DNA from 2 places in the Microlunatus sp. YIM B11417 genome. Region 1 is predicted to be linked to the other one. Evidence: riboswitches for the same ligand, from Rfam matches in the RefSeq annotation. Region 1 holds a riboswitch; the other holds the start of a gene.
The links. Region 1 has a riboswitch for FMN ahead of AC6CCG_RS01550 (riboflavin synthase). Riboswitches for the same ligand answer to the same signal wherever they lie in the genome.
Positions count from the first base shown of each region.

Region 2: it holds a riboswitch for FMN, as region 1 does, so the genes downstream of both, pnuC (nicotinamide riboside transporter PnuC) here and AC6CCG_RS01550 (riboflavin synthase) in region 1, are expected to answer to the same signal.

Region 1 is NZ_JCAMPJ010000001.1:309,097-324,121, reverse strand. It holds gene ygfZ (CAF17-like 4Fe-4S cluster assembly/insertion protein YgfZ) at 1-25, opposite strand, end outside; gene AC6CCG_RS01595 (phosphotransferase) at 98-1,258, shown strand; gene AC6CCG_RS01590 (VOC family protein) at 1,500-1,886, opposite strand; gene AC6CCG_RS01585 (DUF3558 domain-containing protein) at 1,969-2,547, opposite strand; gene AC6CCG_RS01580 (heme-binding beta-barrel domain-containing protein) at 2,562-3,056, opposite strand; gene AC6CCG_RS01575 (hypothetical protein) at 3,060-3,308, opposite strand; gene AC6CCG_RS01570 (ketopantoate reductase family protein) at 3,382-4,416, shown strand; gene AC6CCG_RS01565 (DsrE family protein) at 4,421-4,783, opposite strand; gene cutA (divalent-cation tolerance protein CutA) at 4,841-5,161, shown strand; gene dtd (D-aminoacyl-tRNA deacylase) at 5,161-5,592, shown strand; FMN riboswitch at 5,687-5,816, shown strand; gene AC6CCG_RS01550 (riboflavin synthase) at 5,951-6,571, shown strand; gene ribA (GTP cyclohydrolase II) at 6,568-7,848, shown strand; gene ribH (6,7-dimethyl-8-ribityllumazine synthase) at 7,845-8,303, shown strand; gene AC6CCG_RS01535 (DUF3592 domain-containing protein) at 8,478-8,999, shown strand; gene AC6CCG_RS01530 (DUF1416 domain-containing protein) at 9,179-9,481, opposite strand; gene AC6CCG_RS01525 (sulfurtransferase) at 9,514-10,374, opposite strand; gene AC6CCG_RS01520 (MoaD/ThiS family protein) at 10,712-10,981, opposite strand; gene AC6CCG_RS01515 (winged helix-turn-helix transcriptional regulator) at 11,128-11,865, shown strand; gene AC6CCG_RS01510 (hypothetical protein) at 11,867-12,451, opposite strand; gene mshD (mycothiol synthase) at 12,512-13,408, shown strand; gene AC6CCG_RS01500 (RNA degradosome polyphosphate kinase) at 13,507-15,025, shown strand, end outside.
Region 2 is NZ_JCAMPJ010000008.1:23,934-38,958, reverse strand. It holds gene efeU (iron uptake transporter permease EfeU) at 1-578, opposite strand, end outside; gene mshC (cysteine--1-D-myo-inosityl 2-amino-2-deoxy-alpha-D-glucopyranoside ligase) at 669-1,907, shown strand; FMN riboswitch at 2,488-2,611, shown strand; gene pnuC (nicotinamide riboside transporter PnuC) at 2,693-3,385, shown strand; gene ngcE (N-acetylglucosamine/diacetylchitobiose ABC transporter substrate-binding protein) at 3,610-5,019, shown strand; gene AC6CCG_RS27685 (carbohydrate ABC transporter permease) at 5,030-5,935, shown strand; gene AC6CCG_RS27680 (carbohydrate ABC transporter permease) at 5,935-6,771, shown strand; gene AC6CCG_RS27675 (hypothetical protein) at 6,737-8,566, opposite strand; gene AC6CCG_RS27670 (outer membrane protein assembly factor BamB family protein) at 8,563-10,389, opposite strand; gene AC6CCG_RS27665 (phosphoribosyl-ATP diphosphatase) at 10,447-10,734, shown strand; gene hisG (ATP phosphoribosyltransferase) at 10,760-11,635, shown strand; gene AC6CCG_RS27655 (PH domain-containing protein) at 11,640-12,119, shown strand; gene AC6CCG_RS27650 (hypothetical protein) at 12,121-12,606, opposite strand; gene AC6CCG_RS27645 (SseB family protein) at 12,896-13,417, shown strand; gene infC (translation initiation factor IF-3) at 13,682-14,371, shown strand; gene rpmI (50S ribosomal protein L35) at 14,435-14,629, shown strand; gene rplT (50S ribosomal protein L20) at 14,661-15,025, shown strand, end outside.

The DNA of each region.
Region 1 (15,025 bases):
TGCCTTCCGTCACCTCAACACTCACCCGGCCAGCGTATGCCTGCCGGAAAGAGCGACGACCGCGATCTTGATCACCGGGCGCCGTTACGCTGACCGGATGCCCGCCCACCCGCTCACCGCGGCGCGTCACGCTCTCGTCCTGGCCACGCTGTCCCGGCTGGCCGGCGGGCCCGTCACCGTGATCGCCGAGCGGCACATCGGGCACGCCTGGGCGCCGGTCACCCGCTGGTTCCTGGATCGGGACCTGCCCGGATTCGGCAGCACGGTGGTGATCAAGACCCGCCGGGTGGACGACTCCGGTCACGGCGGCCCGGCGTACCTGCGACGGGAGGCCGCGGGGCTTCGGACCGCCGCGCCGACCGGGGTCGCAGCGGCGTTGATCGACTTCGACGACCGCGCCGGGGTGGCGATCCAGTCAGACCTCGGCAGCTGGCCGACGCTGCAGGACCTGCTGCTGGACCGTGATCATCCGGACGCCGCGTCCCGGGCCGCGGCGGGCATGGTCGACCTCGCGGTCGCCGCGGCCCGGCTGCATGCCGGCACCCTCGGCCGCGGCCATGGTCATCAACGCGAACTGGACCGGTTCGCCGCGGACGTCGTCACCGGCGGCGCATACGCGTTCGGGCCGGAGCGCTGGGACCAGATCGAGGCCGACTGCGCCGCCCTGGGACTGCCACCGGCTCACCCGGCCAGGGACGAGGTCCGGGCGCTGCTGGGGCGGACCGCGCAGGCCGAACCGTACGGAGCGCTGGTGCATCTGGACCTGAACCCGACCAACGTCCTGATCACCGACGCCGGGGCGCGGTTGGTCGACTTCGAGGGTTGTCGGTACGGGCACCTCGGGATCGACGCCTGTTTCCTGAGCTATCCGTTCCCCCACCACTCCGCGCCCTGGGGCGTGCTGCCGGACCCGGTCGTCGGGGCGGCCGAGTCGGCGTACCGGACCACACTCGCCGACGGCGGCGCCGATCAGGTGCTCGCCCGCTACGACCGGGGGCTCGCCGACGGGGCCGCCATCACGCTGATCGGCCGGCTCAGCCGGCTGCCGCTGGTCGCCTCGACCGATCAGTCGGCCCAAGACGCCCGGCGCCGGCGCGGCCAGATCCTGCACCAGATCGGCGTCTTCGTCCGGCTCGCCGAACCGGCCGGCGGGCTCGGCGCCTTCACCGACTGGCTGCAGCGCCTCGCGGGCGCGATGGTCGCCCGCTGGCCGGACGCCGCCGACCCGCCACCACCACTCTTCCCCGCCTTCGAGTGACCGAAATCCAGCGCGCTTGACGGCCTGCGGCCCGAGAACGGGCTTACCCGCTGACTTGCGCTCGATTTCGGTCCGCGGCGGGACGGGAGTCGTCGCGGTGCACCGGGATCGGTCCGGCCGTAGTGACCTCAGCCGACCGGCTCGCCGTCGGCGTACACGAGGAGGCCGAGAGCCTTGCCCTCGCCGAGCAGGCGGGCCGCTTCGACAGTTCCCGGGTGGTGAACCTGGCCATCGAGACCGCTCAGAACAGGCAGAACGGATGCCCGTGCGGATCCAACAGGACCCGGACGTGCGGCTGCGGCTGCTCGTCGGCCAGCACGGCGCCGGCCTCGACGGCCCACGCGACGGCGGCCTCCAGATCCTCGACGCCGACGTCGAGATGCATCGTCGCGATCTGGTCGCCGGCACGACTGGGCCACACCGGCCGGCGGTACTCGCGGTCCGCCTCGATGTTGATCGTCGGCCCAGTCTCGCCCTCGGGCGGCCGCAACTGCGCCCAGCCACCGTCCGGTCCTTCGTTGGTGATCGGCCAGCCCAGCAGCCGGTGATAGAACTCGGCCAGACTGCGGGCGCCGGTCGGCTCGGCACCGATCGTCACCGCACCGACGTTCATCAGCGGTCGTTCCATGTCCGCACTCCCTTCGACGCGTTGGTCGGTTCCAGCCTGCCCACCCGTACCGGACATCCTGTGTCCGCTACCGGGAAGGGGATCAGGCGCCGAGGCCGGTGAGCAGCGCCTCGGCGAGCTCCGGGATCCGCCGGCAGAGCTCCTGCTGCGGGGTGACCGGCTGCTCGTCGGGGATGTTCAGGCCGTACGAGAGGTAGAGCAACTGGTTGTCGTTCACGTCGACCACGCCGTAGCAGTTCTCCGGTTGCCGCTCGGGAGCCAGCACGTACGCCGGATAGCCCTTCACGGTCACCGGGGTCGGGTAGACCTTCACCGATTCGATGTACGACGCGACGCCCTCGGTACTGACCGTCACGACCGAGAGGCCGAGATTGGTCCGGAAGCCGAGGGTGAAGCAGCTCGGGTTGCCGGGGAAGACCGCGGAGTCGTCGTCGGCGACGCCCTTCCGGTCGTCCAGGCCGAACGTCTTCCGCGGCAGGCCGGCGACCAGCCGGCACGGGTCGGCCTTCGCCATGTCGAGGTCCTTCGGCCGTTCGACCGCCGGCGGCTCGGTGGCCGTCGCCGAGCCGTCGGGCGGTTGCCGGCCGGCCGGGGCACAGCCGGCGAGGCCCGCGACGAGGGCCAGGGCCAGCAGGGCGAAGGCTCCCCGTCGGGTTCCCATCGTCGGGTGGTGATCTAGGCGCGGCGGAGCCGGGCCCAGAGGTGGTTCTGCAGGTCGTGGCCGCCGGCGGCCTTGTCGAAGGTCCAGAGCAGGTCGCCCTCGACGTTGCCGTACAGGCGCTGGCCGGCCGTGTACTCGTCGGCGGTCGCCGTCCGGACCACGGCGTCGGTGGCCAGTTCGATCTTGGCCCCGGTGATCTTGCCGTACCAGACCTCGGCGTAGCCCTCCGGCTGGCAGAGGACCACCTCGATCGCGCCGTCGGGCTTGGGCCGCCAGAAGCCGGTCTCCATCCCGAGCGGGCGGATCGCCCGGCCGTCCTCGCCGACCTCGAAGGTCTGCGACAGGTAGTGCAGGTAGTTGCCACCGTTGTGCGCGAAGTCGATCTGCTGTCCGAAGTCGAAGTCCTCGGTGCCGGGGTAGCTGCCCTTGCCGCGACCCTCCCAGCGTCCGATCATCCAGGCGAGCCCGTACAAGTCGGTGTGCAAGCCGTCCGGAATCTCAAAGGCCATTGATCATTTCCCGTCGTCGGTCCGTTGTCGTCTGACGATCCTCACCGTCGGTGACTCGACCGTCTGTTGTCGCCGGACGATCTTCACCGTCGGGGATTCGATGAACTCGGTGTCCATCACATCCTGGTCCGGCTCGGTCTGCGGCGGTCGCGCACTGTTGATCAAGATCAACGTCAAGTACGCCAGCGCGGCAAGGCCGATGGCAGCGAATCCCCCGATCAACAACGTCACGAAGACGGCGGTGATCGTCATGGCGGCAGTCTAGTGGCGGCATCACGGTTCACCCGGGAACCCGCCTCCGGCCTGGTGAAATAGAATTCCGATCGTGCGTCGCTACATCACCATCGGGGCCGGAGCGATCGGCGGGGCGATCGGCGGACGGCTGACCCAGGCAGGACTCCCGACCGTGCTGGTGGCCCGCGGTGATCATCTCGCCGCGCTCCGCGAATCCGGCCTCCGGCTGCGCGATCCGGACGCCGACGTGACGGTGCCGGTGACCGCCGTCGGCGCGCCGGGCGAACTGGAGCTGACGCCCGACGACGTGCTGGTGCTCTCCACGAAGACCCACCAGGCGCAGGCGGCACTGACCGAGTGGGTCGACCAGCCGGTGCACACGGACGGCCGGGTGCTCGGCACCGCGGGCGAGGTGCTGCCGCTGCTCACCGCGCTGAACGGGGTGGCCAGCGAGCGCATCGCGCTGCGCTACTTCCGCCGGGTCTACGGGGTCTGCGTCTGGCTGCCCGCCGTGCATCTGGTGCCGGGCGAGGTGATCCTGCGTGCAACGCCGTACACGGGGATGCTGCACGTCGGCCGGGTGCCGGCCCGTGCCGCCGGCCCGGATGATCATGTCCTGCTCGCCGAGGTGAAGCAGGACTGGGAGAGCGCGCCGCTGGTGGTGCCGCTGCCGGACGACGTGATGCCCTGGAAGTACCGGAAGTTGATCAGCAACCTCGGCAACATCTTCCAGGCCCTGGACGGCGGCACCGGTGATCATCGGGCGCTGGTCGCGGCCGCCGTCGCCGAAGCCCGGGCCGTCCTCGCCGCAGCCGGCATCGCCGTCACCTCCGACGAGGAGGAGGCCGCGACCCGGGCCAGGAGTTTCACGGTACGCCCGGTGCCCGGGCAGCCGGAGCAGTTGGGCGGGTCGACCTGGCAGTCGCTGGCCCGCGGTTCCGGCTCGGTCGAGACCGACTACCTGAATGGCGAGATCGTCCGGATCGCCAACGAGTACGGGGTTCCGGCGCCGATCAACACCCGGGTCGCCGGGCTGGCCCGGGCCGCCGCCCGGTCCGGTCAGCGCCCGGGTGACGTCACCGCCGAACAGCTCGGCCGCGATCTCGGCCTCGCCGAGACCCCCTGATCCGTCAGTAGACGAGAGCCTGGACGCCGTCGGCCAGCACCGACTCGACGAACACGGCCGCGCCCGCGATCCGTACCCCCGGCAGAAGTTGATCTTCGGTCAGCTCGCGGCGGGCCGCGCACTGGCTGCAGACGATCACCGTGCCGCCGGACCGTACCGTCTCGACCAGGTCCGCGACGTCCGCCGCGTGCGGCAGCCCGAGATCGGGCTGCCGGTCCGGCACGGCGAACCAGGTCGCCTCGCCGGTCAACCAGACCGTCACCTCCGCGCCGGCCGCCAAGCCCATCGCCGCGACCGTCCAAGCCTGGTTGGCCCGCTCGGGCGCCTCGGCACCGCAGGTGATCTTGACGACCAGTGGACGTGACATGTCCGGCCCTCCCTTCGCTCGCTCCCCTGCACAGTAGCGGTCGGGCATCATGGGGCGATGACCGATCAGCTGGTGGCCGTCACCACGACGGACAGCGAGGAGGAGGCCGGCCGGATCGCCGAGGGTCTGGTCGCCGCGCGGCTGGCCGCCTGCGTCCAGGTCGCCGGGCCAGTGCGCAGCGTCTACCGCTGGCAGGGCGACGTGCATTCGGAACGCGAGTGGCAGTTGTGGATCAAGACCGCCGCCGACCGGCAGGAAGCGCTGATCGACTGGATCGACCAGCAGCACTCCTATGACGTGCCGGAGTTGGTGTTCCTGCCGATCTCGGCCGGGCTGCCGGCCTACCTGGACTGGATCGTCGAAGAGACCCGGTCCTGATGCGGGCCGTGGTGCAGCGGGTGACCTCGGCAGCGGTCGAGGTGGCCGGCGAGGTGGTCGGTGCGATCGACCGGCCCGGGTTGTTGATCTTGGTCGGGGTGACCCACGACGACACGGCGGCGGTGGCCGCGGGGCTGGCCGACAAGCTCTGGAATCTGCGCATCCTGCACGACGAACGGTCCGCCGCCCAGGAGGGCGCGCCGATCCTGGTGGTCAGCCAGTTCACCCTGTACGCCGACGTACGGAAGGGGCGGCGGCCGTCCTGGAGCGCCGCCGCGCCGCGCGAGGTCAGTGAGCCGCTGGTGGAGGCGTTCGTGGCCGCGTTGCGCGGGCTCGGCGCCGAGGTGGCGACCGGCCGGTTCGGCGCCGCGATGGCCGTCTCATCGGTGAACGACGGGCCGGTCACGATCATCGTCGACACCGCTCGCTAGGCGCTGTTCGCTTCGTCACATCGAGGTGCTCACAGACCGGACGCCGTACGGAATCGCGCAGAACCGTGTCAGACTTGGCGTACAAGCAAGGCACGACGTGCTCCGGGGTCGGTGTAATTCCGAGCCGGCGGTGACAGTCCGCGACCCGCTCCAGTTCGCTGGAACGGTTGATCTGGTGAAACTCCAGAACCGACGGTGAAAGTCCGGATGGGAGGCAGCACGCGGGCCGTGGCATACCCGCCGGCATGAGTTGATCATGCTCGGGATGCGGCGGCCCTGTCCTGCGTCGGCGTGATCATGGACGCCGGCGTCTCGACCATCCCCCGGACCCGGACTGCCGTGGAACCGGAGGGGATGAATGTTCACCGGAATCATCGAGGAGCAGGGCGCCGCCGTCGCGTTGGTCGAACTGGACGGTGCGGCCCAGTTGCGGATCAGAGCCGACCAGGTCCTCGGCGGTCTTCGCCTGGGCGACTCCGTCGCCGTCAACGGCGTCTGCCTGACCGTGATCGAATTGCACCTGGACGACGAGGCCAACCGCGGCTTCACCGTCGACGTCATGCCGGAGACCTTGCGGCGCAGCAGCCTCGGCGGGGTCCGCCCGGAGCAGGGACTCAACCTCGAACGCGCGGTCGTGGCCGGCGGCCGGCTGGACGGCCACATCGTGCAGGGTCACGTCGACGGCGTCGGCACGATCAGGTCGCGCACGCCGGGGCCGCGCTGGGACGACGTGGTGATCGCCGTCCCCGCCGAGCTCGCGAAGTACGTTGCGGAGAAGGGATCCATCGCCGTCGACGGGGTGTCGCTCACCGTCACCGAGGTCGGCGACGACTGGTTCGGCGTCTCGCTGATCCCGACCACCCTGGAATTGACGACGCTGGGCAAGCTGGAGCCCGAGGTGCCGGTCAACCTCGAGGTCGACGTGATCGCGAAGTACGTCGAGCGGCTGCTGCACCAGACCGAGCGGGTCGGATCATGATCAACTCTGTCGAGGAGGCGCTGGCCGGGTTGCGCGACGGGCTGCCGGTGCTGGTCGCCGACAATCCCGACCGGGAGAACGAGGTCGACGTGATCGTCGCCGCGGACCGGGTGACGCCGCACTGGCTGAACTGGACGATCCGGCACTCCTCCGGCTTCGTCTGCGCGCCGATGCCGTCGGTCCGCGCGGACGCCTTGCGGCTGCCGCTGATGGTGCCGCATTCGGAGGATCCGCGGCGCACCGCGTACACCGTGACCGTCGACGCCGCGACCGGGATCAGCACCGGGATCTCGGCCGCCGACCGGACCCGTACCCTGCGGGTGCTGGCCGATCCGGAGTCGGTCCCCCAGTCACTGATCCGTCCCGGACACGTGCTCCCGCTGCGTTCCGTGCCGGGCGGCGTGCTGGCCCGGGCCGGGCACACCGAGGCCGCGACCGACCTGGTCCGGCTGGCCGGCACGGGTACGGTCGCCGGGATCGCCGAGCTGGCCAACGAGGACGGCTCGATGAGCCGGCTGGCCGACGGCGAACTGCTGGCCGACCGGTTCGACCTGCCCTTGATCACGATCAGCGACCTGATCGCCTGGCGCCGGGAGCATGATCATCGGTCGGCCGACCTGGAGTCGGTGCTGGGGACGAGCGAACGGGCCACGCTGCCCACCGAGTTCGGCGACTTCGCCGTGCAGGCGTACCGCGATCCGGCGACCGGTGATGATCATCTCGTGCTGACCTCGGCCACCCCGGTGACCGGCACCCCGCTGGTCCGGGTGCACTCCGAATGCTTGACCGGCGACGCCTTCGGCTCGCTGCGCTGCGACTGCGGCCCGCAGCTGCGCGCGGCGCTCCGGGCCACCGCCACCGAGGGCGGGCTGATCGTCTACCTGCGCGGGCACGAGGGTCGCGGCATCGGCCTGCTCGACAAGATCAACGCCTACCGGTTGCAGGACGACGGGCGGGACACCGTGGACGCCAACCTGGAGCTCGGCCTGCCCGCCGACGCCCGGGACTTCGGTGCGGCCGGCCGGATCCTGCGGACGCTCGGCGTCGCGGAGGTCCGCCTGCTGACCAACAACCCGGACAAGATCACCGCGCTCGCGGCGGCGGGCGTCACGGTGGCCGAGGCCGTACCGCTGCAGGTCGGGCTGGACCCGCACAACCGCGACTACCTGATCACCAAGCGGGACCGGCTCGGCCACCGGTTCGGCGCCGTCCTGGAGGACGACACGATCATGATCAACAACGGTTCGGAACTGACCGAGAACGGAGCGCGCCGATGAGCGGCGAGGGAGCACCCGCCCTGGACACCGACGGGGCGGGCCTCCGGGTCGTCGTCGTCGCGGCCAGCTGGCACACCACGGTGATGGAGGGCCTGATCGGCGGCGCCCTCCAGGCCCTGGACCGGGCCGGCGCCGCGGCGGAGCTGATCCGGGTCCCGGGTTCCTTCGAACTGCCGGTGGCCGCCGCCCGGGCCGCGGCCTCGGGTGCCGACGCCGTCGTCGCCCTCGGCGTCGTGATCCGCGGCGGCACGCCCCATTTCGAGTACGTCTGCCAGGCCGCCACCGTCGGCCTCACCGAGGTCAGCATCCGCACCGGCATCCCGGTCGGCTTCGGCGTCCTGACCTGCGACAACGAGCAGCAGGCCCTGGACCGAGCCGGCCTACCGGACTCGAAGGAGGACAAGGGCCGCGAAGCCGCCGAAGCCGCCCTGGCCACCGTCCGAGCCCTCGCCTAGAAACCCTTCCGCCGACCGGTCACCAAAGCAGCGTTTTTGTCGGCGTGTCGCTGCGGAAGTGACCGGTCGATCGGAGGTGGGACGGCCGTGCGGCCCGAGCAGCGAAGACGTGCGGTCGACTTCGAGCGGCGGCGGACACGTCGATGACCGCCGAAGACGCTAGCCTCCAGGGCTATGTCGGCGGACAGCGGTTCCAGCGGGACTTTGGTCGGACTGGGCCTGGTGTTCGGGACGATCGGGCTGGTCGCACTGATCGTCGCCGCGGTCATCGGAATGTTCTCGGTCGAGTACGTCAGCGCGACCACCGCAACCACAGGCACCGTGATCGCCAACAACGCCGAAGAGGGCTGCTCGCGTACCTCAGGCCGAGGGACCACCTGCTCGACGCTCTACCACCCGGTCGTCCGGTTCACCGGACCCTCGGGCGAGGAGATCCGGTTCACCTCCGCCTCGGGCTCGTATCCGGCGCGTTACGGCGTCGGCGATTCCGTCCCTGTGCGCTACCGGCCGAGCGATCCCCGTGACGCGACCATCGACGGGTTCGTCGATCTCTGGATGGCACCGACGATCGTCGGCGGGATCGGCCTCGCCTTCCTCGCGTTCGGCATCGGCCTACCGATCAGCCAGTTCAGGACGCCGCGAACCCGCGAGACCGACGAGGACACCGAGGTCCCGACCTGGGGCTTGAAGCCTTGACGGCACCAGGAAGGTCAACGCTCGCGGCTACCGGGGTCACACGAGCCAGGACGTGAAGCGACCCTGCCGGAGAATCCCGGCAGGGCCGCAAACGCGTTCCGAACCCTCACCCACCGGTCACTTGCGCAGCGACACGCCGCCAGAACGCCTGCTTTTCTGACCGGTCAGCGGGAGGTTGGTCAGGCGGCGTCCAGGTCCACGTCGATCTCGGCGACGCTGCCGCGGGCGGCGACGACGGCGCGGTCGGCCTTGGCCCCGGGGGCCAGGGTGCGCAGGGTCCAGTTGCCGTCGCCGGCGAAGAACCGGAAGTGGCCGGTCGCCGAGGTGGGCACCTCGGCGGTGAACTCGCCGCCCGAGTCGAGCAGCCGGACGTAGGCGTTCGGGACCGGGGTGCCGCCGCGCAGGACGCGGCCCTGGATCACGGCCTCCTTCGTGACGTCGACGCCGGCCAGGGCCAGCCCGCCTTCAGTCGCTCCGCACATGATCAACTTCCTTTCGTCGTCGTTGGCGAGGCTCAGGCCTGGCCGGGCTCGTCGCCCACGGCCACCGGCACGCCGACCAGCGAACCGTACTCGGTCCAGGACCCGTCGTAGTTCTTCACGTTCGGCTTGCCGAGCAGTTCGTGCAGCACGAACCAGGTGTGCGCGCTCCGCTCGCCGATCCGGCAGTAGGCGATGATGTCCTTGTCCAGATCGAGGCCGGCCTCGCTGTAGAGCTCGGTCAGCTCCTCCGGCTTCTTGAAGGTGCCGTCGTCGTTGGCCGCCTTGCTCCACGGCACGTTGGCCGCGGTCGGGACGTGGCCGCCGCGCTGCGCCTGCTCCTGCGGCAGGTGGGCCGGGGCGAGCAGCCGGCCGGCGTACTCGTCGGGGCTGCGGACGTCGATCAGGCTCTTCTGCCCGATCGCGTTGACGACCTCGTCGCGGAAGGCCCGGATCTCCAGGTTCGGCTCCTGCGCGGTGTAGCTGGTGGCCTCCCGGCTCGGCGCCTCGGTGGTCAGCTCGCGGGCGTCCAGCTCCCACTTCTTGCGACCGCCGTCCAGCAGCCGGACGTCGGCGTGACCGTACAGCTTGAAGTACCAGTACGCGTACGCGGCGAACCAGTTGTTGTTGCCGCCGTACAGCACCACGGTGTCGTCGTTGCCGATGCCCCGCTCGGACAGCAGCTTCTCGAACTGGGCCTTGTTGACGAAGTCGCGGCGGACCGGGTCCTGCAGGTCGGTCTTCCAGTCCAGCTTGATCGCGCCGGCGATGTGGCCGCCGTCGTACGCGCTGGTGTCCTCGTCGACCTCGACCAGGACGACCTTCGGGTCATCGGCGTGCGCGGCGACCCAGTCGGCGTCGACGAGAGCGTCGACGGCGGTCTGCGTGTTGCTCATAGGTGGCTTCTCCTGAGTTCGGATGGATGGCATGGGGACACCCCGGCCCGGGTGGCTGTGCCCGGGGCCGGGCCGTGACTGGCGAAGTGAGAAAACGCGTCAGCGGCCGTCGGCGGGGCACGACCCCGGACAGAACGACGACCGCATGCGGCAGAGATCGACCGCGAGCCGGCGGGTCAGCAGGGACCCAAGGCGGTTCGTGGACATGCTGGTCACTGTACGGGCGCATTCCGGCCCGGCTCCGAGTCGTCTCGCATGGTGACCTTCCTGACCGAGATTCGAGACATCCATCTCGCGTGTCCTCGGAAGCACACAGATGTCCGGATAGCGGATCGGGTCAGCCACCCGCGAAGGGCGGCAACAGTTCCAGCTCGACGACGCCCACCACGGTCCGGTCCAGGTCGGCGTCGTGCGCGGCGCGGCCGTCGATCAGGATGGAGCAGGCGCCGATCACCCGGTCGAAGGACGGGTCGCCGCGCCGTCGGCTGACCTCGGCGAGCGCCGCCCGCGCCGTGGTCGCCGTGACCTCCTCGACCGCCGTGCCCGCGGCAGCCTTGGCTCCGGCCCAGTAGCGGATCCGCACGGCCGGCGCTGCGGGAATCTCCATGACAGCAGTGTCCCGGATCGGTCCACCGGAGCACGCAGAACCCCAGGTCAGAGCGAGAAACCGTTCACCCGCGGAGAGGGGTGATTTGGGATCGGCTTCACCGACCGGTCAGAATATGTCCATCGGGGACACAGAAGGAGACCGACATGGCCACCCTCTTGTTGTTGACCAACGACACGAGCGCGTCTGCGGAAATCCTTCCAGCGTTGGAGTTGCTGCCGCATCAGGTGAAGATCGCACCGGCCGAGGCGACGGCGTTGCTGGACGCCCCGGCGGCGGAGGTGATCCTGCTGGACGCCCGCCGCGACCTGGTCGGCGCCCGGTCGTTGTGCCGGCTGATCGGCACCACCGGCAAGGACTGCCCGCTGCTGGTGATCGCCAGCGAGGGCGGGCTGACCGCCCTCTCGGCGGACTGGGGTTTCGACGACCTGCTGCTCAACACGGCCGGTCCGGCCGAGGTGGACGTACGGCTCCGGCTGGCGCTCGCCCCGACCGCCGCGTCGGCGACCGAGCCGCTGATCGACACCGGCCACATCGTCATCGACGAGGCCGCCTACTCGGCGAAGCTCGACGGCGAGCAGCTGGACCTGACCTACACCGAGTTCGAACTGCTGAAGTATCTGGCCCAGCATCCCGGCCGGGTGTTCAGCCGGCAGCAGTTGCTCAGTGACGTCTGGGGCTACGACTACTACGGCGGCACCCGGACGGTCGACGTCCACGTCCGGCGGCTACGGGCCAAGCTCGGCCCCGAGTACGAGTCCGTGATCGGCACCGTCCGCAACGTCGGCTACCGCTTCGTGGCCCAGCCGGACCGCAAGGCGGACTACCAGGACGAGGACACCAACGCCGACACCCTGGCCGACGCGGAAGGCTCGTCGAGCTGACTCAGGCCCGGCGGCCGCGGTCGGCGCGCTGCCGCTCCCGGTCGATCAGCCGCCGCATGTGGGCCGGAATGGTCCCGGGCGGGCCGGCGGTCCGCAGGTACTGCACTCCCGCGAGCACCTGACCGGCGATCGCACCGACCAGACCGAGCGTGGTCAGCACCGCCGAGGTCGAGGACCAGCCCGACTCCTGACTGGCCGCCATGGCCGCCAGCAGGGCCACCACGGCGAGCGCGTACGAGACCCAGTGCGCCACGTACGAGATCAGGGCGAGCCGGTTCAGGTTCCGGTCCGGGCCGCCGCGCCACTCGGCGAAGGCGAGCTGCCAGCAGACCAGCTGCCAGCCGGCGACGACGAGCAGCAGGATCCCGGCGACCAGGGCGACGACCGCCGCCGCCGGGCCCGTACCGACGCCGGCGAAGACCGGGAACGTGATCAAGGCGGCCACGTCCAGCAGCACGGCGACCGCGGCCACCGCGACGCCGACCCGGGTCAGCAGCAGATGGGGTCGCATCCGCTCCACCGCGGCGTCCTGCACCGCGCGTCCGTACTCGGCGATCTGGTCGGGCCGGTATTCCTCGTCCAGCATGGTCGCCAGCCTAGTGCCAGGGCGGCCGCGGCCTCCGCACCTGCCGATACCGTTGCCCCCATGGCCGCCCGCATCGTCCGTACCGCTTCGATCTCCGCGACGGAGGTGCCCGCCGTCCACCGCTTGGTCGCCGAGGCCGAGGAGCGGGACGGCTTCGGGGCGGTCAACGAGGCCGGGCTGCTGGCCCTCGACGCCGGCCCTTCGACCGGCTCGGGGCACGGACTGACGCACGCGCTCGCGGTCGAGGACGACCGGCTGATCGGGTACGGCCAACTGCTCGACGGGACCGGCAGCCTCGTCGTCCACCCGGACCACCGGCGGCAGGGCATCGGCAGCGGCCTGCTCACGGCCCTGCTGGAGACCGCCGAGACCACGGTCGCGTTCTGGGCAACCCGGGACACCGTCTCCGCGCGGGCGCTCGCGGCCCGGCACGGCCTGACCCGGACCCGCGAGTTGTTGATCATGAAGAGGTCACTCGCCGACCTCCCGGAAGCGCCGCCGATCCCTGCCGGGGTTGAGATCCGGCCGTTCCGGGTCGGCGCCGACGAGGAGCCCTGGCTGACCGTGAACGGGCGCGCCTTCGCGCACCATCCGGAGCAGGGCGCGATCACCCGGGCCGACCTGGACCAACGGATCGGTCAGGACTGGTTCGACCCGGACGGCTTCCTGGTCGCCTACGCCGGACCGACCATGATCGGCTTCCACTGGACCAAGCAGCACCCCGGCACCCTCGGCGAGGTGTACGTGATCGGTGTCGACCCGGACCGGTCCGGCGGCGGCATCGGCTCCGCCCTGCTGTCCCGCGGACTGAACCATCTGGCGTCGCGCGGCGACACCGAGGTGATCCTGTACACCGAAGGTGACAACACCGGCGCGATAGCGCTCTACCAGCGGTACGGCTTCGAGATCGTCTCCCGGGATGTCATGTACTCAACCACTGCGATTCACGGTAGGTGATTACGATGCATTTCGGGGGGCCGGGAGGAATCGTCGAGCGATTCCGCCGTTATCGCAGCCGCCAGACGGAGCAGGAGACCCAGGAGGGTGCCGAGGCCATGAGCACGGGCGACTTCGACGCCGGATTGAGTTTCGACACCGGGCTGGCCGAGGCCTATGACGACGACCGCCCCACGGCGGACGTCCCCGATCTGGTGCCGTCCGGCCCCGAGCTGCCCGCCGACCGGTTCCTGGACCGGGAGCTGTCCTGGCTCGCGTTCAACAACCGGGTGCTCGATCTGGCCCGCGACGCGGACCGGATCCCGCTGCTGGAGCGGGCCAAGTTCCTGGCGATCTTCGCGTCCAACCTGGACGAGTTCTACATGGTGCGGGTGGCCGGCCTGAAGCGCCGGATCGCCGCCGGCGTGGCCGTGCCGACGATCAGCGGCATGATGCCGCGCGAGGTGCTCACCAAGATCCTGGACCGGACCCGGGAGCTGTACGCCGAGCAGACCCGGATCTTCACCAGCGAGATCCGGCCCGAGCTGGCCAAGTACGGCATCGAGATCCTGCGCTGGGACGAGCTGGAGCCGGCTGAGCAGAGCCGGATGGACGAGCTGTTCGCGGAGCGGATCTTCCCCGTACTCACCCCGCTCGCGGTGGACCCGTCGCACCCGTTCCCGTACATCTCGGGACTGTCGATCAACCTCGCCGTCCTGGTCCGCAACCCGACCACCGGCAACCGACAGTTCGCCCGGGTCAAGGTGCCGACCGTACTGCCCCGCTTCCTGTCGCTCTCGGAGGGCCGCTACGTCGCGCTCGAGGACGTCATCGCGCACCACCTGGACCAACTGTTCAGCGGCATGCAGGTGATCGGCCACCACACCTTCCGGGTGACCCGGAACGAGGACGTGGAGGTCGAGGAGGACGACGCCGAGAACCTGCTGGTGGCGTTGGAGAAGGAGCTGCTGCGGCGCAAGATCGGCCGGCCGCCGGTCCGGCTCGAGGTCGAGGACGACATCGACCCGAAGATGCTGGAACTGCTGGTCTCCGAGCTCGACATCAGCGAGAAGGAGGTCTTCCTGCTGCCGGCGCCGCTGGACCTCGGCGGGCTGTTCTCGCTGACCGGCGTGGACCGGGCCGAGCTGAAGTTCAAGGCGTTCCTGCCGGCCACCCACCCGCACCTGGCCGAGGTGGAGACGGCCAAACCGGCCGACATGTTCGCGGCGCTGAAGCAGCGCGACGTGCTGCTGCACCATCCGTACGACTCGTTCGCGACCAGCGTGCAGCGGTTCATCGAGCAGGCCGCCGACGACCCGCACGTGCTGGCGATCAAGCAGACCCTCTACCGGACCTCCGGCGACTCGCCGATCATCGATGCCCTGATCGAGGCCGCCGAGGCCGGCAAGCAGGTGCTCGCGGTGATCGAGATCAAGGCCCGGTTCGACGAGCAGGCCAACATCGCCTGGGCCCGCCGGCTGGAGCAGCACGGCTGCCACGTCGTGTACGGGATGGTCGGCCTGAAGACCCACTGCAAGCTGTCCATGGTGGTCCGCGACGAGCCGGACGGGTTGCGCCGCTACGCCCACATCGGGACCGGCAACTACAACCCGAAGACCGCTCGGCAGTACGAGGACC
Region 2 (15,025 bases), on a different contig from region 1:
ACGATGATCAGGAACGCTCCGGTCCAGGTGAAGAACCGGGTCAGATTGATCTTGATCGCGCCACGGTAGATCAGATAGCCCAAGGCCGCGGCGACCAGGATGCCGAGCAGAGCGCCGACCAGCGGGACCGCGGTGCTGCCGCCGGAGCGGAGCGCGGTCTGGGTCGCCGCCCAGAGGAACAGGGCGGTCTCCAGGCCCTCCCGGCCGACGGCCAGCAGGGCGACGATGATCAAGGACCAGCGGCCGGCGTCGGCCGCTGCGTCGATCTTGGTCCGCAGCTCTCCGGCCAGGCCCTTCGCGGCCCGTACCATCCAGAAGATCATCCAGGTGACGAAGCCGACCGCGATGATCGACAGGGAGCCGCCGATCAGTTCCTGCGCCTCGAAGGTCAGACCCTTCGGTCCGAACGTCAGCACCGCCCCGAACAGCAGCGACAGCGCGATCGCCAGCCCAACCCCGGCCCAGATCCGCGGCAGCAGGTGCCGCCGGTCGCTCTTGACCAGGTAGGCGACCAGGATGCTGACCACCAGCGCCGCCTCGAGGCCTTCGCGCAGGCCGATCAGGAAGTTCGCCACCATGATGCCCTCCGACTGCCTCAGAGTGAGGCGTGCCTAAGCTAACTCTGGGCTGGTCTCGTGGCAAGCGGCCCGGCTGATTAGGGTTGGCTCATGCAGGCATGGCGCGCTCCGGGGATCTCCCGCCTGCCGGGATCGGACGGAACGGTCTCGGTGTACGACACCTCCAGCGGGGCCGTCGTCCCCGTCGGCCCGACCTCCGGGACGGCCCGGATGTACGTCTGCGGCATCACGCCGTACGACGCGACGCACCTCGGGCACGCGAACACCTACGTGGCGTTCGACCTGCTGAACCGGTCCTGGCGTGACGCCGGGCTCGAGGTCGCCTACGTCCAGAACGTCACCGACGTCGACGACCCGCTGCTCGAGCGGGCCGAGCAGACCGGGGTCGACTGGGCCGCCTTGGCCGAGGAGCAGATCGAGCTGTTCCGGACCGATCTGGCCGCGCTCAACGTACTGCCGCCGGACCACCTGGTCGGCGCCGTCGAGTCGATCGACGAGGTCGTCGCCCTGATCGAGAAGCTGCGCGAGATCGACGGCGCGATCTACCCGGTCGCCGATCCCGAGTATCCGGACCTCTACTTCGCCCGGGCCGCCGACGGCCGCTTCGGCAGCCTGTCCAAGCTCGGCGCCGAGGCGGTGACGATCTTCGGCGAGAACGGCGGCGACCCGGACCGGGCCGGCAAGAAGGATCCGCTCGACTGCCTGGTCTGGCGGCTGGCCCGCGACGGCGAGCCGAGCTGGGAGACCGTGCTCGGCGCCGGCCGGCCCGGCTGGCACATCGAGTGCACCGCGATCGCGCTGCGCTACCTGGGCCCGGAGTTCGACGTGCAGGGCGGCGGCCGGGACCTGATCTTCCCGCACCACGAGATGTGTGCGGCCGAGGGCCGGGTGGCGACCGGGCGTGAGTTCGCGAAGGCGTACGTGCACAGCGGGATGGTCGGCCTGAACGGCGAGAAGATGTCCAAGTCGAAGGGCAACCTCGAACTGGTCTCCCGGCTGCGCGCCGCCGGCGCCGACCCGATGGCGATCCGGCTGGCCCTGCTCTCCCAGCACTACCGAGCCGACTGGTCCTGGACCCCGGACCTGCTCACCGAGGCCACCGAGCGACTGGGCCAGTGGCGCGAGGCGGTCCGCCGCGACGCCGGGGTCGGCGCCACCGAGACCCTGGCCAAGGTCCGCGAGGCCCTCCGCCACGACCTCGACGCTCCGGCCGCCCTGGCCGCCATCGACGCCTGGGCCGGCGCCTCCCTCACCATCGACGGCGACGACGCCGAAGCCCCGTCCCTGATCGCCTCCGCCACCGACGCCCTCCTCGGCATCTCCCTCTAACGCCGACCGGTCACCAAAGCAGGCGTTCTGGCGGCGTGTCGCTGCAGAAGTGACGTGTCGATCGGGAGGTCGGTCGCGGGGCGGCCCCGGTCGGAGTGAGCGCGCCGAGCGGAGCGCGGCCATGACCTCGGCGCGTGAGAACGAGGAGCACGGGAACGTGGAACTTTGCGCCGGGAGTTCGCGGCCGAAGGTTCCCCAATGTGTGAAGGCGCCCGCCCCGCCATTTCGTCCGGCTCGGTCGGTTCCGCCCTCTTCGCCCGGTGCGGCCCGGTGCGGCCCGGTCGGTTCGGCCTCGACTCGTCCCGTCCGGATCCGCCGGTCCGACTTCGACCATCTCGCCCATCCCGCTCCCATCCCGGCCCGGTCCGGCCGGGTCCGGTCGGCTTCGCCCGGTCCGGCCGGGTTCGGTCACCTTCGCCGCTTCGCCCGGCCCGGTCGGCTCCGCCTGCTTCGCCCGGTCGGGTCCCGGTCTCGTCCAGGCCCGGCGATACGTCACTCCTGGCACGCGTCCGCCAAGACCGGGAATGTTGGGGGTGGGGAATAAGGGTGGGAGGATGCCGGTTGACGAGTCGAACAGCTCGCGCGTGTTCCGGGGTCGGTGCAAGTCCGAACCGGCGGTGACAGTCCGCGACCCGGCCTCAGGGCCGGTTGATGTGGTGAAACTCCACGACCGACGGTGAAAGTCCGGATGGGAGGAACCGCGGGGGTCGTGGCACGCGCCGACCCGGCGCGACCATGGACCCCGTCCACCCCGGCCTGCACGTGCCCGGAGAGTGGAGAGGTCAGTGGGTTTCTCGGAACTGCTGCTTGGCTTCCTGAACGCCAAGCTCGACATCGGCCCCGGCATCCTGTGGCGGGAGATCATCGGCAACGGGTTCGGGCTGGCCAGCGCGATCCTCGGCATGCAACGCCGCGTGGCCGCCTGGCCGATCGGGATCATCGGCAACATCCTGCTCTTCACGGTCTTCCTCGGCGGCGTCTTCCACACGCCCCAGGACCTCGACCTGTGGGGCCAGGCCGGTCGGCAGATCTTCTTCTTCGCGGTGAGCGTCTACGGCTGGGTCCGCTGGTACGGCTATCGCAAGGCGCACGCCGACGAGAAGGCCGGCGTGCAGCCGCGCTGGGCCGGCTGGCGGGGCCGGCTGCAGCTGGCGATCGCCGCGGTGATCTTGTGGGTCGCCTTCTACTTCGCCCTGTCCGCCCTCGGCTCCTGGGGTCCGGCGGCCGATGCCTGGATCCTCACCGGCTCGATTCTCGCCACCTATGGGATGGCCCGCGGCTGGGTCGAGTTCTGGCTGATCTGGATCGCGGTGGACGCGGTCGGTGTGCCGCTGCTGCTGTCGGCCGGCTACTACCCGTCCGCGATCATGTACCTGATCTACGGCGGCTTCTGCCTGGCCGGCTTCGTGGCCTGGTGGCGGCTGGAGCGCAACCCGGAGCCGGCGTCCCAGCCGGAGCCGGTGACCCAACAGCGCTAGACCACTTCGCGCTTCTCGCCCGAGCGGCGCCACGCGCTGCCGCGGCGGAAACGTGCGCCGGACAAGAGGTTCCGGCTCGTCCACTCGATCGGACCATGATCATCGACTCGCGCCCGCAGGTCTAGCGGCACTGGTTCCGGCCCGCTCCGCGGCGGGTCCGGCGGAGATACCGTTCGGCGCACCGACTGATGATCAACATCAGCCTGATCGGTCGAGGAGCGGACATGTCCGGATCGGTCCCGCGTCGCCTGTCGCGACGCTCCATGCTCGGCACGGCGGCCCTGGGCACGCTCGCGCTCGGCGGCTGCGCCATGGGAGGCGGGCCCGGCAGCGGCGGCCCGACCACGCCGCGGCCGACCAGCGCGGACAACCCGTTCGGCGTCACCGTCGACCAGCCGGTCGAGTTCTTCAACTTCGAGGGCGGCTACGGCCACGACTGGTTCGACGTGCCGACCCGTCTCTACAACGCCCGGTTCCCGGACTCGAAGGTCACCTACAGGAGCAGCCAGGACCTGCCCAAGGAGCTGCAGCCGCGGTTCGTCGACGGTACGCCACCGGACCTGATCGGCAACGTCGGGCTGGACACGGCCGGTCTGGTCAAGCAGGGCCGGTTGGTCGACCTCGGTCCGGTCCTCGAGGCTCCCGCGTACGACACCGAGGGCAAGACCGTGGCGGAGACCCTGCTGCCGGGTGTGGCCGAGGTCGGCGTCTACGACGGCAAGCGCTACTCGGTGCCGTCGGGCTACGGCCTGAACGCGGTCTGGTACTCCGGCAAGCTGATGACCCAGCACGGCTGGGAATACCCGGAGACGTTCGACGCCATGCTCGCCCTGTGCGCGGAGATCAAGCAGGCCGGGCTCGCGCCCTGGACGTACCAGGGCAAGTACCCGGGCTACATGTGGGGTCCGATCATGGGCACGGCCGAGAAGGCCGGCGGCCGGGAGATCGGCCTCGCCGTCGACAATCTCGAACCCGGCGCCTGGCAGCAGGAAGCGCTGGTCGAGTCGGCCGCCCGGTACGGCGAGCTGCAGGCCCGCGGCTACATCCTGGACGGCACGGCCGGGCTGACCCACACCCAGGCGCAGACGTACTGGGCCCAGGGCAAGGCGGTCTTCATCCCGTGCGGCGCCTGGCTGGAGAACGAGCTCGGCGCCATCGCGCCGAAGGATCTCGAGATGACCGCCAAGCCGGCCCCCGGCCTCGGCGCCGGGGACGCGCTGCCGTTCGTCGCCTGCAACGGCGGGCCGGGCGGGGACCTGCTGGTGGCCGCCGACGCGCCCAATCCCGGCGCCGGCATGGAACTGCTGCGGGCGATGCTGTCGGTCGAGGCGAGTCGCCGCCGGATCGAGGTCACCCGCTCGCTCGGCATCGTCAAGGGTGCCGCCGAGGGCGCCGACATCTCGTTCGCCATGACGTCGATGAGTTCCATGATCGAAGCCGCCGGGGACGACGTCGGGAGCTACTGGATGTTCGGCACCTGGTACCAGGCGCTGCAGAAGGAGGTCGACAACGCCACCGGTGCGCTGCTGACCGGCGCTGTCGACGCGAAGGGCTGGGCGGCCAGGATCCAGAAGAAGGCCGACACGATCGCCGCCGACTCCTCGGTGACCAAGTACCACCGCGAAGCGCGCTGACCGAGCCTCGATGCATCACCACAAGTGGCGCTTCATCCTGTCCGCGCTGGTCGTCCCGGTCGCGCTGTACGTGATCTTCGTCGTGTCGCCGTACGGGCAGGCCGTCTGGATCGCGATGACGGACTGGGGCGGCTACTCGGCGTCCTGGAACTTCGTCGGCCTGGACAACTTCGTCCGGGTGCTCCGTGATCCGGACTTCCTCCGGGCGCTCGGCCACAACGTGATCATGCTCGTGGTCTGCCCGGTGTTGATCATCCTGCTCGGGCTGTTCCTGGCCACCATGATCACGTTCGGCGGCTCGGGTCGGTCCGGCAACCGGGCGGTGACCGGGGTCCGCGGCGCCGGGTTCTACCGGATCGTCTACTTCTTCCCGAGCGTGCTGTCGATCGCGGTGATCGCGGTGATGTGGCAGGCGATCTTCGAACCGCGCAACGGCCTGCTCAACGGCTTCCTCACCGCGGTCGGGCTGGACGGCTTGCGGCAGGTCTGGCTGGGTGATCCACGCACCTCGCTGGCCAGCGTGATCGCCGTCATGGTGTGGGTCTCGGCCGGCTTCTACGTCGTCCTGTTCACGGCGGCGATGGCCTCGATCCCGACCGAGATCATCGAGGCGGCGCTGATCGACGGCGCCAACCGCTGGGCGACGTTCTGGCGGATCGTGCTGCCGCTGGTCTGGTCACCGGTGCAGACCGCGATCATCTTCCTGATCATCGGCGCGCTGGACGGCTTCGCGGTGGTCCAGATCCTGACCAACGGCGGGCCCGACAACTCCAGCACCGTGATGGCGCTCTACATGTACGACACGGCATTCAAGTCCAGCAACTTCGGGTACGCCTCCGCGATCGGCGTCACCCTGCTGGTGATCACGCTGGTGCTGACCACGGTGACGCTGCGGCTCACCCGACGGGAGGTCTGATGCGGCGGCTCGGCCGGACCCTGCTCGGTGCCCCGGCGCAGTTGATCCTGCTCTGTTGGGCGGTGATCGTCTGCGTCCCGATGCTGTGGTCCTTCGTCAGCTCGTTCAAGTCCGACCCGGAGATCTTCGAGAGCCCGTGGTCGCTGCCGGCGGCCTGGCGCTGGGACAACTTCGTCCGCGCCTGGAACCAGTCCAACATCGGCGCGTACTTCCTCAACACGATCATCGTCGTGACCCTCGGCCTGATCCTGACCCTGGCACTGTCCTCGGTCGTGGCCTACGTCCTGGCGCAGTTCCGCTTCGCCGGCCGGACCTTCCTCTATTACCTGTTCGTCGGCGGGATGGCGTTCCCGGGCTTCCTGGCCCTCGTCCCGTTGTTCTTCGTGGTCAAGAATCTCGGCCTGCTGAACACATTCGCCGGCTTGATCATCGTCTACGCGACCCAGTCGCTGTCGTTCTCGGTGTTCTTCCTGACCGCGTTCTTCCGATCACTGCCGATGGAGCTGGCCGAGGCGGCGCTGCTGGACGGCTGCGGCCACTGGCGGGTGTTCTGGACCGTAATGCTGCCGTTGGCCCGGCCCGGTCTGATCAGCATCGGCATCTTCGACTTCCTGGGCATGTGGAATCAGTACGTGCTGCCGATCGTGCTGGTCACCGACCCGTCGAAGTACGTGATCGGCCAGGGCCTGGCCAACCTCGCCGTCAACCAGGGCTACGCCAGCGACTTCTCCGGCCTGTTCGCCGGCCTCACCATCGCCACCGTCCCGGTACTGCTCGTCTACCTGATCTTCCAGCGCAAGATCACCGCGGGTATGACGGTGGGGGCGCTGCGCTGACCGGCGGAACCGGCGGAACCGCCGGCTCGAGGATCTCCTCGCGCCGTCGGGCCGCGGCGATCACCGCCCACAGCCCGGTCAGCAGCAGGGCGGTGCCGAGCAGGTCGGAGCCGACCAGGGCGAACCGGTTCAGGTCGACGGCGAAGGTGACCGCGAGCTGATCGAACGCGGTGATCGCCATCGCCGTGGCGAAGTAGCCGATCAGCGCCAGGGCCCGGGCCGGCCGCGGGAATCGCGTGGAGTCCTCGTTGGCCTCCGCCGCTCCGGTGAGCAGGCCCCAGACCAGGCCGATGATCATCAACGCTCCGCCGGTGCCGCCGAGCAGCCAGCCCAGCGGGTCGGCGATGAGCTCCCGTACGGTGATCGCCAGGCCGAGCACCAGGGCCAGGGCGACCGCCTCCGCCCGGACCGGGCTGAGCCGGCGCCGGAGCGCCCAGACGGCCGTGATGATCACCGTCACCACGATCACGACGGCGGCGAGGTCGTCCAGCGTGACGGTGAGGAACGGCAGTTCGACGGTGGTCAGCAGCCGGACCAGGCAGAGCAGCGCGGCGACCACGGCGAGTTCGGCCAGGCCCCGTTGCCGGCGGTGCACGGCGACGGCGGCGAGCACCAGGCCGGCGGCGGCGGCGAGGGCGAAGCCGGCCGGCAGCGTCACGTTCGGCAGGCCGAGCCGGTCGGTCAGATTGCCCGGCAGGTAGGCGATCCCGGCCTCGCGGAGCAGGGGAGCGAGACCGTACTCGGCGCGCGCCCAGACCCAGTTGATCATGAACGGGGCGACGACGGCGGAACCCAGCACCAGGGTCAGCGTCCGGAACGGGGCGGGCAGCTGGGCCAGCCGGGTGTCGCCGGCCACGGCCCGTCCGGCGGCCCGTTCACGCCGGTCGATCAGCAGGTCCACGAGCAGCCAGCCGAACCAGGTCAGACCGACCACGGCGCCGCCGAAGCTGAGCCCGATCAGCTTCGGCAGCGGCGGCACGATCGACGTCGACCAGCGGACCGCGACCAGGATCAGCGCGGCCGGCACCAGCAGGGCGACCAGCACCATCAGCGCCCGCGGCGAGATCCGGCGACTGATCAGCTCGACGAGCCAGCTGGCACTGGACAGCGCGACCTCGGCCAGCGCGGCGCCGGACACGACCGTGAACGGCAGTGCGAACACGCCGACCGCCATCAGCACCATCACCGACTCGAAGCTGACATCCACCGTGCCCCGGGCCAGCGCGGGGCGGACCAGCAGCCAGAGCGACGAGATCGTCCCGGCGCCGACCAGGGCCAGCAGCACGACGTACTCCCACCAGGCCCAGCGGCCGAACCAGCGCCAGCAACTGAAGATGATCACGGCCGCCAGAGCGAGCCCGGGCCAGAGCAACTGGTCCGGCCGCTCGGCCATCCGGGCGAAGCCGAGGGCCAGCACGACCGGGGCCAGCAGGCCGACCAGCCGCAGGTACCACGGCGCGTGCAGCGAGGCGGCACAGAGCAACGGCAGCAGGGCCAGCGTGATCATGATCATGATCCCGAACAGCCCGGGCGGGATACCGAACGCCGCGTCGCCGGGCGGCAACGCGCGTCGCAACGGGCCGGCGACCAGAGCCAGACCGACCGTGATCAGATAGACGGCCAGCCCGATCCCGACCAGCGGGCGCACGCCGCGCGGCCAGCCGTCGCCGCGCAACCGACCGGACAGGACCGGGTCGACCAGCACCCGCAGGAACAGTTCCTTGATCAACCGGCCGGTGACCGCGAGGGGTGACGGACGGCGGTAGCCCTGCGGCGGCGCGTACTGGGGGATCACCGGTACTCCCACCAGACCGACGCCTTCGGGTCGCGTTGCAGTCCCAGCAGCCCGCTCGGGGTGGCGACCGGCGCCGGGTCGGGCTCGCCGAAGCCGGCCGGGAACGGGAGCGCCGTGGCCGAGCCGTCGGCCCGCCGGACCTCGACCCGGTCCGGCATGATCAACGCGATCCCGTCGGCGACCCCGCGCGCCCCGCCGGCGGCCGGGGCGGACCACCGCTCCCGGCCGGCGAGGTCGAGCGCGCTGGTGCTCTCGTCGCCGAAGATCATCACCTGGTCGGCGCTGCCGCTCAGCAACGCACCGGCCGGCACCGCCCGGGTCCAGCGGTGCCGGCCGTCGGCGGCGCCGCGGGCCACCAGCCAGTTGCCGACCTTGATCACCACCAGGTCGCCGGCGAGGGCGACCTCGGTGGTGCGCTGGTCGGCCGCCGCGCTCCAGCGGTCCCGGCCGCTCGCGGCGTCGAGGACGCGCACCGTGTCGCCGTCCAGGAAGGCGATCGAGCGGTCGTCGACGACGGGTGCCCAGGGCACGTCGCCGCCGTCAGCCTCCCAGCGGACGGCCCCGGTCGAGCCGTCCAGCAGCCGCAGTCGGCCGGACGCGTCGGTGACCAGGGCGTCGGTGCCGAGCCGGGCCACGTCGACCACGGCGTCGTCGATCGTCTGCCGCCAGCGCTGCCAGCCGTCGCTGCTGTACCCGGTGATCGTGCGAGCGGTCGTCCCGACCACCGTGAGACCGCCGATCGTCGCCAGCCCGCGCACCGAACCGCCGGGCCGGACCCGCCACAGCTGCCCGTAGTAGGCCTCCTGCTGTTGTTCCTCCGGCAGCCGCTGCCAGCCGGTGACGCCGCCGTCGACGTCCGCGATCACCAGCGTGGCGCCGGCCACGGCCAGCCGGGACGGCCGGATCGTCGGTTGCTCCTGCCACCGCCCGGCGAGCCTGGTCAGGAACCGGACCTGCCGGACCTGCCCGGCGTCGAGCCGGGGCAGGGCGGGTGCCGGATCGGCCGGCGGCTCCGGAGCGGGTACGGGACCGGCGGCCGGCTCGAGCACGTACGCCGGTGCCTGCGCCCCCGCCCAGCCGGCCGCCTCGCCGGCGCACCAGGTCGCCCCGAGCTGCGAGGTCACCCCGCCCACGATCAGTTCGACCGTGCTGGCCAGGCAGAACGGCAGGCTCGGGTGCGGGCGCGTGGTGATCACCGCCTCGGCCGCCGCGGGCACCGGATCGTCGCCGGAATCCGCCTCCGCGACCGTCTTGATCGCCGCGGTGCCGGTCCACCGGGTCGAACCGCCCGCCGCCGCGTCGGCCGCCAGCAGCGGCAGTCCCGGGCTGAACACGGCCCAACCGGCCGAGTCCTGGTAGGCGCGCAGCGTGATCACGTCGCCGACCTGGTACGCGAGCCGGAGCAACCGCCCCTGCTGGTCGGGCCGGATCGCGTCCACCATCAGCCAGGGTTCGTCACCGGGCTCGCCGATCAGCCGGCGGATCGGCGCGGCCAGCTCGGCCAGGCCGGCACCCGGCTCACGGAGCCCCTGGTTCGCCTGCCACGGCCGGCCGTCGGTGCCGTCGACCAGGGTCGTCACCGGGTCGCCGACCGGCAGATAGCGGCCGAGTCCCGGTTCGGCTGCGGGCAGTCTGGTCAACGGGTACGCCAGCGCCCACACGATGCCGAGCAGCAGCAGCGGCACGACGACCCGGACGACGGTGCCGGCCGCGCCGGGACGCCGAGTCGGGAGGGGTGGGCCCGCGGCTCCTCGGCCCGGACCGGCCGGGCCGCCCGGCAGCTGCCAGGTCCAGGGCTCGGCCGGTGGGACGGGTCGGGCCATGGCCGGATTATGGCACTGCGCCGAGCGGTCCGTGGGCCTCCCGATACGCTGACCCGCGTGACCGCGCCCGAAGCCCGTACGCCGAAGACGTTCGAGTCGCTGTTCGCCGAACTCAGCGCGAAGGCGGCCAGTGGGGACCCGAATTCCGGCACCGTGGCCCGGCTCGAGGCCGGCGTCCACGAGATCGGGAAGAAGATCATCGAGGAGGCGGCCGAGGTCTGGATGGCGGCCGAGCACGAGTCGCGGGAGGCCGCCGCGGAGGAGATCAGCCAGCTGCTCTACCACCTGCAGGTGCTGATGCTCGCGCTGGACCTTGACCTCGACGACGTGTACGCCAAGCTCTGAGAACCCGCCGACTACGATGAGCGCCGTGACCGACACCCAGTCCCGGAACGGGACCCTCCGGATCGCCGTACCGAACAAGGGCGGACTGTCCGGGCCGGCCGCCGAGATGTTGCGGGAGGCGGGCTACGCGCAGCGCCAGCCGAACAGCAAGGACCTCGTGCTGTACGACGAGGCCAACGGCGTCGAGTTCTTCTACCTGCGGCCGCGCGACGTGGCGGTCTACGTCGGCGAGGGCGTGCTCGACCTCGGCATCACCGGCCGCGACATCGTGGTCGAGTCGGGTGCCGCCGCCACCGAGGTGATGCAGCTGGGCTTCGGCGCTAGCCGGTTCCGGTTCGCCGCGCCGGCGGGCAGCGGCCTCGACGTGTCCGGGCTGGACGGGCTGCGGCTGGCGACCTCGTACCCGAATCTGGTGTCCGGCTATCTGGCCGAGCGCAACGTGACCGCCCGGCTGATCGAACTGGACGGCGCGGTGGAGTCGTCGATCCGGCTCGGGATCGCCGACGCGATCGCCGACGTGGTGGAGACCGGGACCACGCTGCGGCAGGCCGGCCTGGAACTCTTCGGCGACCCGATCCTCACCTCCGAAGCGGTCCTGATCACCAGCGCCGCACGACCGGCGCCGCTCGGCCTTGATCAACTGCAGCGCCGGCTGAACGGCGTGCTGGTCGCGCGCAACTACGTGATGATGGACTACGACGTGTCCGGCGACGGCCTGGACAAGGCCATGGTGATCACGCCCGGCCTGGAGTCGCCGACCGTGTCGTCGCTGGCCCGGGAGAACTGGTACGCCGTCCGTTCGATGGTGCCGCGCCGGGACGCGCAGCGGGTGATGGACGAGCTGTGGGAGGTCGGCGCCAGGGCGATCCTGGTCACCGACATCGCCGCCTGCCGGCTGTAGTCCGATGCCCTCGACCGAACCCGGTGCGGACCGGCTGGTGCTCCGCCCGTTCTGGCTGCGCATCGTCGGCCGGGCCCTGGCAGTGGGCTTCGTGATCTTCGCCGTGGTGGGCTGGTTCGCCTTCCCGGCCACGATTCGCGCCCTGGTGACGCCGTTCCAGCTGGGTACGTTGATCGCGATCCTGGTGGCCATGATCGCGGTGATCATCATCGCGACCGCGAGTTCGGTGACCGCCGACCCGGCCGGGATCACGGTCCGCAACGGGGTACGCCGGCACCGGGTCGACTGGGACCGGGTGCACAAGATCATCCTGCGGGACGGCGACCCGTGGGCCTTCGCGCTGCTGGTGCCGGCCGACGGGACCCCGTTCGAGGCCGACCTGGACGCCGAACGGTTGTCCCTGATGGGGATCCAGGGCCACGACGGGGACCGGGCCCGGCAGGCGGTGGACGCCCTGCGCCGCTACCGCGCCGCGGTTGCCTGAATCACTCGATGCCGCGCTTCTTGAGCAGCGCCTCGATCTCGGCCAGGTCGTCGTCGACCGGATCCTGCTTCGCCGGCGCGGCCTGCTTCTGCTGCTTGGGCGCGGGCTTGGCGCCACCGACGGCCTTCGGCTGACCGCCGGTGACCGGCTTGGCTCCCTCGTCCGCCTTCGCCTTGCCGCCGCCGGTGCGGTTGGCGACGATGCCGCCGACCACCCAGAGCACGATGCACAGGCCGAGCATCGAGATGCCGAGCCAGACCAGCGGCGTGAAGACGATCCGCGCGGCCCACCCGACCACGGCGACGATCGCGTTCCAGACCAGGGTGAGCAGGCCGGCGAAATAGAGAGCGATCGGGGCCAGCACGACACCGACGCCCTGCACCACCCGGCCCTTGTTGCCCCGGCGCCAGGCCAGCGCGGTGATGATCACGCCGAGCAGGGCGATTCCGGCGCAGAGCGGGAGGAGTACGGCATCCGAGGCAGGCATGCCTCAACCCTGCCACAGCGATCCACCCCCGGGCATGGGTGACCGCCCGCACCGAGCCCCCATCCCGACTGCGTCAACCGCACGACCCGCCGACCGGCACCCTGCGGAGCTCGGCCACAGCGTGTGCGCTTCTGGACCGAGGTCGGCGTGCGCTCGACCCGCCCCACCCCATCGAGTGGACACATCGACCCTCGATCTCGCGCCGGATCGGGGTCGAACTCCACTCGATGCCGATCGGACGGCCGGTCGGTGGCGGTGACGTCCGGCGCTGACGGATTAGGGTGACCCGGTGCACCACGAGCGGAGCTTGAGCCCGTCCCCGTTCCCCGGCGACGACGGCAGCGCGACGCCGGCGACCCGGTCCGCGCTGGCCGCGTGGGCCGAGACCGGCGGGTCGGACCCGATCGCGTACCTCCGCGCGGTGGCGGCCCTCTGCGGCGACCGGCTGCTGGTCCCGGTGGTGGCCACGGCGACCTCGACCGGGACCGGAGCCCACGGGCTGGCCTCCGACAAGGAGGCCGAGATGTCGGTGGTGTTGCTGCAGGCACCGGACGGCCGCCGGGCCATGCTCTCCTTCACCGGAACGGACTCGCTCGCCGGCTGGGATCCGGCGGCCCGGCCGGTCCCGGTGACCCTGGACCAGGCCGCCGAGGCCGCGGTCGCCGATCACGCCGACGCGTTGCTGATCGACCATGCCGGCCCGGCCTCGCTGGTGATCGAGGACGAGGTGCTGCGGCAGCTGGCGGCGGGACACCGGCTGGTCGAGGTCGAGCCGGGGGAGTTCGGCTGGACCACGGTCGTGGCAGGCTGAGGTCCACGCGATCTGACAGCGCTGGTCGCGGGGTGTTACAGTGGGCGCCGACCGGTTCAGCATGCCCGTTGAACCCGCAAGCGGAGACCTGATCTCCCACCCGCTGCGACTGTCACAGGTTGCCGGGTCGGTCCGCGACTGCGGCCTAGGCCGCATCGCCTGATCAGGGTCTTCGTCGGTGACGAAGGCCCTTTCTTCGTTTCCGGGCGGGTCCGCCGCGGAGGCCGTACCGATCACTGAGGAATCCACTGAGGAGGATCAACAATCAGCACTGAACCGCGAATCAACGATCGCATTCGCGTCCCGGAGGTCCGGTTGGTCGGACCGGCCGGGGAGCAGGCCGGCATCGTCAAGATCGAGGATGCCCTGCGGCTGGCCCGGGATGCCGAGCTCGACCTCGTCGAGGTCGCGCCGATGGCGCGTCCGCCCGTGGTCAAGATGATGGACTACGGCAAGTTCAAGTACGAGAACGCGCAGAAGGCGCGGGAGAACCGCCGTAACCAGACCAACACCGTGATCAAGGAGATGAAACTCCGGCCGAAGATCGACAACCACGACTACGAGACCAAGAAGGGTCACGTGGTCCGGTTCCTCAAGGCCGGGGACAAGGTCAAGATCACGATCATGTTCCGCGGGCGGGAGCAGTCCCGGCCGGAGCTCGGTTTCAACCTGCTCAAGCGGCTGGCCGACGACGTCGACGAGTTCGGCTTCGTCGAGTCCTCGCCGAAGCAGGACGGGCGCAACATGCTGATGGTGCTCGGCCCGCACAAGAAGAAGACCGAGGCCAAGGCCGACGTCCAGGCCGAGCGTGACCGCCGGGCCGCCGCCCGGGAGGCCGACGCCGAGGCCGAGCGGACGGAGCTGGCCGATCGGCGAGCCAAGGCGGCAGCGGAGCCGGTGAAGAAGAAGCGTGGTCCGGCCGACAACCTCGACCCGGACATCGACCTCGGCTGACCCAGCCGGCGGGGCCTCCCCGGTCCCGTGGATCAGACACAGGAAACAAGGAGCGGCACGATCATGCCGAAAATGAAGACCCACACCGGTGCCAAGCGACGGTTCAAGGTGACCGGTTCGGGCAAGCTGGTCCGCCGCCAGGCCGGCAAGGCGCACCTCAACGAACACAAGCCGACCAAGCAGAAGCGGCGCCTGACCGGGACCGTGGTCCTGTCGAAGGGCGACGCGTCCACCATCAAGAAGCTGCTCGGCAAGTAGGCCGCGCCCCACCGAGTCAAGGAGTAGTGCAATGGCACGCGTGAAGCGTTCCGTCAACGCCCAGAAGAAGCGTCGCGAGGTTCTGGAGCAGGCCTCCGGTTACCGGGGTCAGCGGTCGCGGCTGTACCGCAAGGCCAAGGAGCAGGTCACCCACTCGCTCGTCTACGCCTACCGTGACCGCCGGGCCCGCAAGGGCGACTTCCGCAAGCTGTGGATCCAGCGGATCAACGCTGCGGCCCGCGCCGAGGGCGTGACCTACAACCGGTTCATCGCCGGTCTGAAGGCGGCCGGCATCGAGGTCGACCGGAAGATCCTGGCCGAGCTGGCCGTATCCGACCCGAAGGCGTTCACCGCCCTGGTCGACCTGGCCAAGGCCACCCGGGTCACCGAGTCCGC